DNA from 3 places in the Pontibacter sp. SGAir0037 genome. Region 2 is predicted to be linked to each of the others. Evidence: riboswitches for the same ligand, from Rfam matches in the RefSeq annotation. Region 2 holds a riboswitch; each other region holds the start of a gene.
The links. Region 2 has a riboswitch for S-adenosylmethionine ahead of C1N53_RS12690 (nitrite reductase). Riboswitches for the same ligand answer to the same signal wherever they lie in the genome.
Positions count from the first base shown of each region.

Region 1: another riboswitch for S-adenosylmethionine. It lies ahead of metH (methionine synthase); the one in region 2 lies ahead of C1N53_RS12690 (nitrite reductase).
Region 3: another riboswitch for S-adenosylmethionine. It lies ahead of C1N53_RS02930 (O-acetylhomoserine aminocarboxypropyltransferase/cysteine synthase family protein); the one in region 2 lies ahead of C1N53_RS12690 (nitrite reductase).

Region 1 covers NZ_CP028092.1:3,856,572-3,858,844, reverse strand. Annotated here, with positions in the region: gene metH (methionine synthase) at 1-1,254, opposite strand, end outside; SAM riboswitch class I at 1,329-1,436, opposite strand; gene rpmA (50S ribosomal protein L27) at 1,658-1,927, opposite strand; gene rplU (50S ribosomal protein L21) at 1,995-2,273, opposite strand, start outside.
Region 2 covers NZ_CP028092.1:3,114,393-3,116,665, reverse strand. Annotated here, with positions in the region: SAM riboswitch class I at 278-384, shown strand; gene C1N53_RS12690 (nitrite reductase) at 812-2,273, shown strand, end outside.
Region 3 covers NZ_CP028092.1:726,476-728,748, forward strand. Annotated here, with positions in the region: gene C1N53_RS02925 (hypothetical protein) at 103-573, shown strand; SAM riboswitch class I at 818-927, shown strand; gene C1N53_RS02930 (O-acetylhomoserine aminocarboxypropyltransferase/cysteine synthase family protein) at 1,193-2,273, shown strand, end outside.

The DNA.
Region 1 (2,273 bases), 740 kb from region 2:
AGCGATCAGGTTCAGGAAGTTGGTCATGGCCTGCTCTGAATCGAGCATCCCCTCATCCATGTTCACGTCGATAATCTGTGCACCTCCCTCTACCTGCTGCTGCGCTACCGACAGCGCCTCTTCGTACTTATCTTCTACTATAAGGCGGGCAAATTTGCGTGAACCAGTTACGTTGGTCCGCTCGCCCACATTAATGAACAACGTTTCCGGTGTAACAGTAAGTGGCTCTAAACCGCTGTAGCGTGGAAGAGGAGCTAAGTCTGTGGGTTTACGGGGCTTGTATTTTTTGGCCAGATCGGCAATTACCTTTACGTGCATAGGTGTTGTGCCGCAACAGCCACCCAATATGTTTACCAGCCCCTCCTTCAGGTATTCTTCTACGATCTCCCCCATTTGCTGGGCCGTTTCGTCGTACCCCCCGAAGGCATTCGGCAAACCGGCATTGGGATATGCACTAATGTACCTGTCAGAAATACGCGACAGTTCCTGAATGTGTGTTTTGAGCTGGCGGGCACCTAAGGCGCAGTTGAAACCAATGCTGATAATGGGCGCATGCGAAACAGAGTTCCAGAAAGCCTCTACCGTTTGCCCGGAGAGGGTGCGGCCACTGGCATCGGTAATGGTGCCGGAAATCATAATAGGCAGGTTTTTACCGCCATCGTCTACGAATTGCTGTATGGCATATAGCGCAGCTTTACAGTTTAAGGTGTCGAAAACTGTTTCTACCAGGAGCAGATCTGAGCCACCATCTACCAGGCCGCGCACCTGCTCGTAATACGCCTCTACCAGTTGGTCGAAGGTGATGGCACGGTATCCGGGATTGTTTACATCCGGTGAAAGAGAAGCTGTGCGGTTGGTTGGCCCAATGGCACCTGCCACAAAGCGTGGCTGCTTTGGCGTTCTGGCTGTAATCTGGTCTGCTGCCTCACGGGCTATTCGGGCCGATTCGTAGTTGAGCTCATATACAATGTGCTCCAGGTGGTAATCAGCCATCGCAATGGTGGTGCCGCTAAAGGTGTTGGTTTCTATAATGTCGGCACCAGCCTCCAGGTAATCTAAATGTATCTGTTTAATTACATCAGGGCGGGTGATCGATAACAAGTCATTGTTGCCTTTTAAGTCTCCCTGATGGTCTTTAAAGCGGTCGCCTCTGAAATCTTGCTCCTGCAGTTGATAGCGCTGAATCATGGTGCCCATGGCACCATCCAGCACAAGCACACGCTCTTTCAGCAGTTTATAAATAGGATGTGTCATGTTAGTGTCTTCTTCTCTTACGTCTTCGGCTTTCGCTTATCAAGAAGGACACCCAGGTGCAGAAGGGGATATCAATCTTATCTTCCCTGGATATGGTTACCAGGAGGGAGTTAGCACCAAGCTTTTATTCATGGTTGCTAAGACATCATCGGGCCCTGTCCCTCAGTCTTTCTTGATAAGAGATTGCAATTTAAGAAGATATAAGTAGTTTATGAAATTTTGTTATGTTTAATTATTATGCAGCCTGTTTATAAGCTGTAGGCGCGGGAGCCACCAGTTCGTTTGCATGCCCTGGCAGAGGTGTTTGCTGGGACAACAGCGGGTTAGCCGTCGGAAAAAGAAAAAGGGATGCAAGTGCATCCCTTTTTGATCTTACGCTGCCAGTGGCAGTTTATTTCTAATACTAAGCCTCAGCCTGTACTTTAGGAACTACAGAAACGAAAGAACGGTTCTTTTTTCCTTTTTTGAATTGTACAACACCGTCAGTTAAAGCGAACAGTGTATGGTCTTTGCCAATACCCACGTTCTGACCTGGGTGATGCGCAGTACCTCTTTGTCTTACAATGATGTTACCAGCGATGATATCCTGGCCACCATAAATCTTAACACCCAGTCGTTTAGAGTGCGACTCACGACCGTTGTTAGAACTACCAGCTCCTTTTTTGTGTGCCATTTTCTTACTATTTAATGCAGGCTGTTGCCAGACCTGAAAGTTTCAAACGATTAATTTCTTCTACTGCTTATCCAATGCTCTCGATCAGGATTTTTGTAAAATGCTGGCGGTGGCCATTCTTTTTACGGTATCCTTTTCTTCTCTTCTTTTTGAAAACAATTACTTTGTCACCTTTCACAGTGCTGGTCAGGATTTTACCTACCACCTTAACACCGCTCACGAAAGGAGCACCAACAGTAATAGTACCGTTGTCATCAGTAAGAAGAACATTGGCGAACTCAACGGCGTCACCTTCATTGCCGGAAAGCTTGTTAGCGTAGATGAACTTGCCGCTCTCTACCTTGGT
Region 2 (2,273 bases):
ACAAAACTAGATGGCATTTCCGAAGCTAAAAAACAGAATATACCAATACTCCTCATTTCTATATAAACAGGCAATGGAACTCTATTAGCCGTTAGTCGTTAAATATGCTTGTTTAGTCGTAGGTTGAATTGAGAGGGGAGTAGTTGACTTAAATAAGAACTGGTTTTGCAAGTATCATGTTAATCAGCCAAGTCTGTTGTTAAATTTTAAACGATAGGTTGGGAGATCAATAATGTTTGCTATCTTTGTAGCAGAATACCGTCGTGTAATGGCGTGTTATTTATAAAGAAGAGGCGAGAGAACAGGCTCTGAGACCCTCTGGCAACCATCGGATAAGAAAGGTGCCAAGTCCTGCCCAAGTTTAATTTCAGGGGAATATAAATTAAAAAACCATGAACAAGACAAAAGGCTTCACTTCTGATTTCAGGGAACCGGCTTCCCAACCTTTTATAATTCCTGCATTTTACGGAGTTCAGCAAATGAGTTGTTGCTGTTGTTGTTACTGCTAGCAGCTGCACAGGTACAACTTTCTTTGTGTTTTAGTTGTATTTTCAGTAATAATAATTCCTAGTAATTCTATAGAATTTTAATAGCCCTGTTTGCCGGATGATTATTTATATTGATTCCTATTGGTACCGGGCCATACATCAGAATAAAAAGCCTTATTACCATAATTCACCCTCTGCTGCACGTCGCTGACATATAACTGACGTAAACAGAGTTAAAGCATACTGAATTGAACCGACTGAAGCGAAAGGAATGATGTGATCGTTCTGCTTCATTTTTAATAGATTGATTTTAATTAACTGAAATGCAAAGTTTTAGATCAGAAATAGAAAATCCGATAGTCGAAAAGGATATCATCGAACTGGAGAAAAAGATCAGGCTGTACCAGACCGGCCAGATGCAGGAGGACAAGTTTAAAAGTCTTCGCCTGGCCCGTGGCATTTACGGCCAGCGCCAGTTAGGTGTGCAGATGATTCGTATTAAACTGCCCTTTGGTAGATTAACATCAAAACAGCTGGTGCACATAGCTGGTATTTCAGACGAATACTCAACCGGAAACCTGCACCTGACAACACGCCAGGATATACAGATACACTATGTAAGCCTCGATAGAACACCGGAACTGTGGGCTAGGCTGGACAAGGAAGACATCACGATTCGGGAAGCTTGCGGAAACACCGTGCGTAATATAACGGCTTCTCCGGAGGCAGGTATCGATCCGAACGAACCATTTGATGTATCGCCTTATGCCGATGCTGCTTTCCGGTATTTCCTGCGCAACCCTATATGCCAGGAGATGGGCCGGAAGTTTAAAATGACCTTCTCTTCCAGCGAAAAAGATACAGCCATGACCTACATTCACGACCTGGGCTTTATTCCAAAGCTGCAGGAAGTGGACGGCCAGACAGTGCGTGGCTTTAAAGTTGTGATAGGCGGTGGGCTGGGAGCACAGCCAATGCTGGCGCAGCCGCTCTATGAATTTCTGCCGGAAGACCAGGTAATTCCGCTCATCGAAAGTGTGCTGCGCGTGTTCGACCGCTATGGCGAGCGAAACAACCGCAATAAGGCACGGTTTAAATACCTGCTTAGTAAGCTGGGCTTAGAGGAAGTGGTGCGCCTGATAAAAGAAGAGCAGAAAGCCCTGAAAGTACATGCGTTTGAAGTAGATAAAACGGCAGACTTTACGCCTGCACTGCCGGCTCCGAAAGAAATACCTAACTTTGTAATTGAGAACACAGAGAATTACCAGACCTGGTTAAAGACAAACGTGTTCCGCCAGAAGCAGCAGGATTACTTTGGCATCTATATTAAAGTGCCAACCGGTGATGTAAGTTCTGATACTGCCAGAGTGCTGGCTGCCCTGGTGCACGATTTTGCCGGTGATGAAATACGGGTAACGCAGAACCAGGGTCTGATGCTGAAGTATGTGAAGGAAGAGGCACTGCCGTATTTCTATTCTCAGCTGGATGCTTTAGGCCTGGCCTTGCTTGGGTTCGACAGTGTAGCAGATGTTACTACCTGCCCTGGCACCGATACCTGTAATTTAGGTATCTCTAACAGTACCAACTTTGCCAAAGTATTGGAAAACCTTATTTATACCGAATATCCTGAACTGATCTTCAATACAGATATCAAGATCAAGATCAGTGGCTGTATGAACTCCTGCGGTCAGCATGGGCTGGCTAACATCGGTTTCCATGGCTCCTCCTTAAAAAGCGGCCAGAATGTGTTACCGGCTTTACAGGTGTTGTTAGGTGGCGGCACAG
Region 3 (2,273 bases), 2.4 Mb from region 2:
CAATCAATACAAAGAAATTTCAATTCAATAGTCATGCAGTTCAAGGGTTGGTTTCAGCACCTGGTGCCATGGCGTTTTTTTAAAGATTTACTCAGTTTAACAATGGATTCAGGAACAATTATAATAGGCACCCTATGCCTGGCATTGATCATCGTGCCAGTTTTTTATATGCAGCTGGCGCAGAAAAAGAAAGCCAGAAAGCTGCTGAACGATTTACTCTTGCAGGCAGAAAAACAACAACTCAGAATTACAGAATATGACTTCTGGAGCCCTTCTTATGCCATAGGCCTGGATAAAGAGAAGAAGCAACTGCTTTATACACACAAAAGCGAAAATCAGGATCAGGTAATATTCGTAGACCTAAGGGAGGTGAGGCAGTGCAGTGTAGAGAAAATCAGCCGGGATTCGGGCGATAGCAAAATTATTGAAAGCGTTAAACTGGTCTTTTCTCCTGTAAGCCCAAAGCAGCCGGATAAAGCCCTGCCGTTCTATAGCCTCGAAGAAAGTATGATCTTCGGTGAAGAGCTGAAACTGGCAGAGAAATGGAAAGCTGTTATCAGTTCTTTGCTATAGCATCAGCACGATTTCAGGAAGGCACAGGGTACTATATACCTTGTGCCTTTTTTGTTTGTAGGTAAAGCATGGGTAAGTGTTTTATATCCATAATCAAACTTTTACAAACACATATCCGTATGAAGCCATCGTACCCAATCGAGGTAAATACTGCCGTTTTTACAAAAAAGAGACAAGAAATTTGTTTTTGTAAAAAACAGCAACTAGTATTGTAGCATCAAGTCAATTATCCCTTACGGATGTTGATTTATACAGAAGAGTGGAGAGACAGGCTCTGTGAAACTCTAGCAACCTAACTACCGAGGTAAAGGTGCTAATTCCTGATTCCGGCAAAGTGCCGGATGAATATAAATTGATACTATTTTATGAAAAAGGGAATCAAGCAAACACACGTACATTTCGCATTATCTGTAACGACAAGGAATTTGTCGCAGCCTCTTTTTTACGCCTCAGACATGATGTCTATGCGCGGCAGCATCTTCTTTTCTACCTGCTGCTGTTGTTTATAACGATCTGACCGCTTCTTTTTTGAATTAGCCGGCAGTCAGGCCATACTAGCCTTACCTGCTTACGCATAAACTTATCTGAACAATTTTGTAAATCATTAAATAACAGCATCATGTCAAAAGAATTTCGTTTCGAAACATTACAGCTTCATGCTGGCCAGGAGGTAGACCCCACCACACAGTCACGTGCTGTGCCTATATACCAGACTACTTCCTATGTGTTTAAAAATGCAGAACACGGAGCCAATCTGTTTGCATTGAAGGAGTTTGGCAATATCTATACCCGCATAATGAACCCGACAACCGATGTGTTCGAAAAGCGCATTGCTGCTTTGGAGGGTGGGGCAGCCGCCGTTGCCGTAGCTTCGGGACAGGCCGCTCAGTTTCTGGCACTTCATAATATACTACAGGCTGGCGATAATTTTGTGTCGACCAGCTTTCTGTATGGCGGTACCTACAACCAGTTTAAAGTTTCTTTCAAGCGTTTGGGCATAGAGGCCCGTTTCGCTGCCAACGACGAGATCGAGAGCTACGAAAAGCTGATCGATGAAAACACCAAAGCCATTTATTTGGAAACGATTGGCAATCCGCGATTTAATATTCCGGATTTTGAAGCCGTAGCAGCACTGGCAAATAAATACGACCTGCCGCTGATTGTAGACAACACCTTCGGTGCCGGTGGTTACCTGTTCCGCCCCTTGGAGCATGGCGCTCATGTGGTGGTGGAATCTGCTACAAAGTGGATTGGCGGCCACGGTACCAGCATTGGCGGTGTCATTGTGGATGGAGGCAATTTTAACTGGGGCAACGGAAAGTTTCCGCAGTTTTCTGAACCGGCGGAAGGGTACCATGGGTTAAACTTTTGGGAAGTATTCGGAGCTGATGGGCCATTCGGAAACATCGCCTTTGCCATCAGGGCCAGGGTAGAAGGTTTACGCGATTTCGGACCTGCACTAAGTCCGTTTAACTCATTCCTGCTGCTGCAGGGTTTGGAAACGCTTTCGCTGCGGGTTGACAGAACCGTGCAGAATGCGCTGGAACTAGCTACCTGGCTGGAACAGCAGGAAGAGGTGGAAAGTGTGAATTATCCAGGCTTGCCCTCCAGTAAATACCATGCGCTGGCCCAGAAATACCTGAAGCGTGGTTTTGGCGGAGTGTTTTCGTTTAAGCTGAAAGGAGAGAAAGAACATGCCG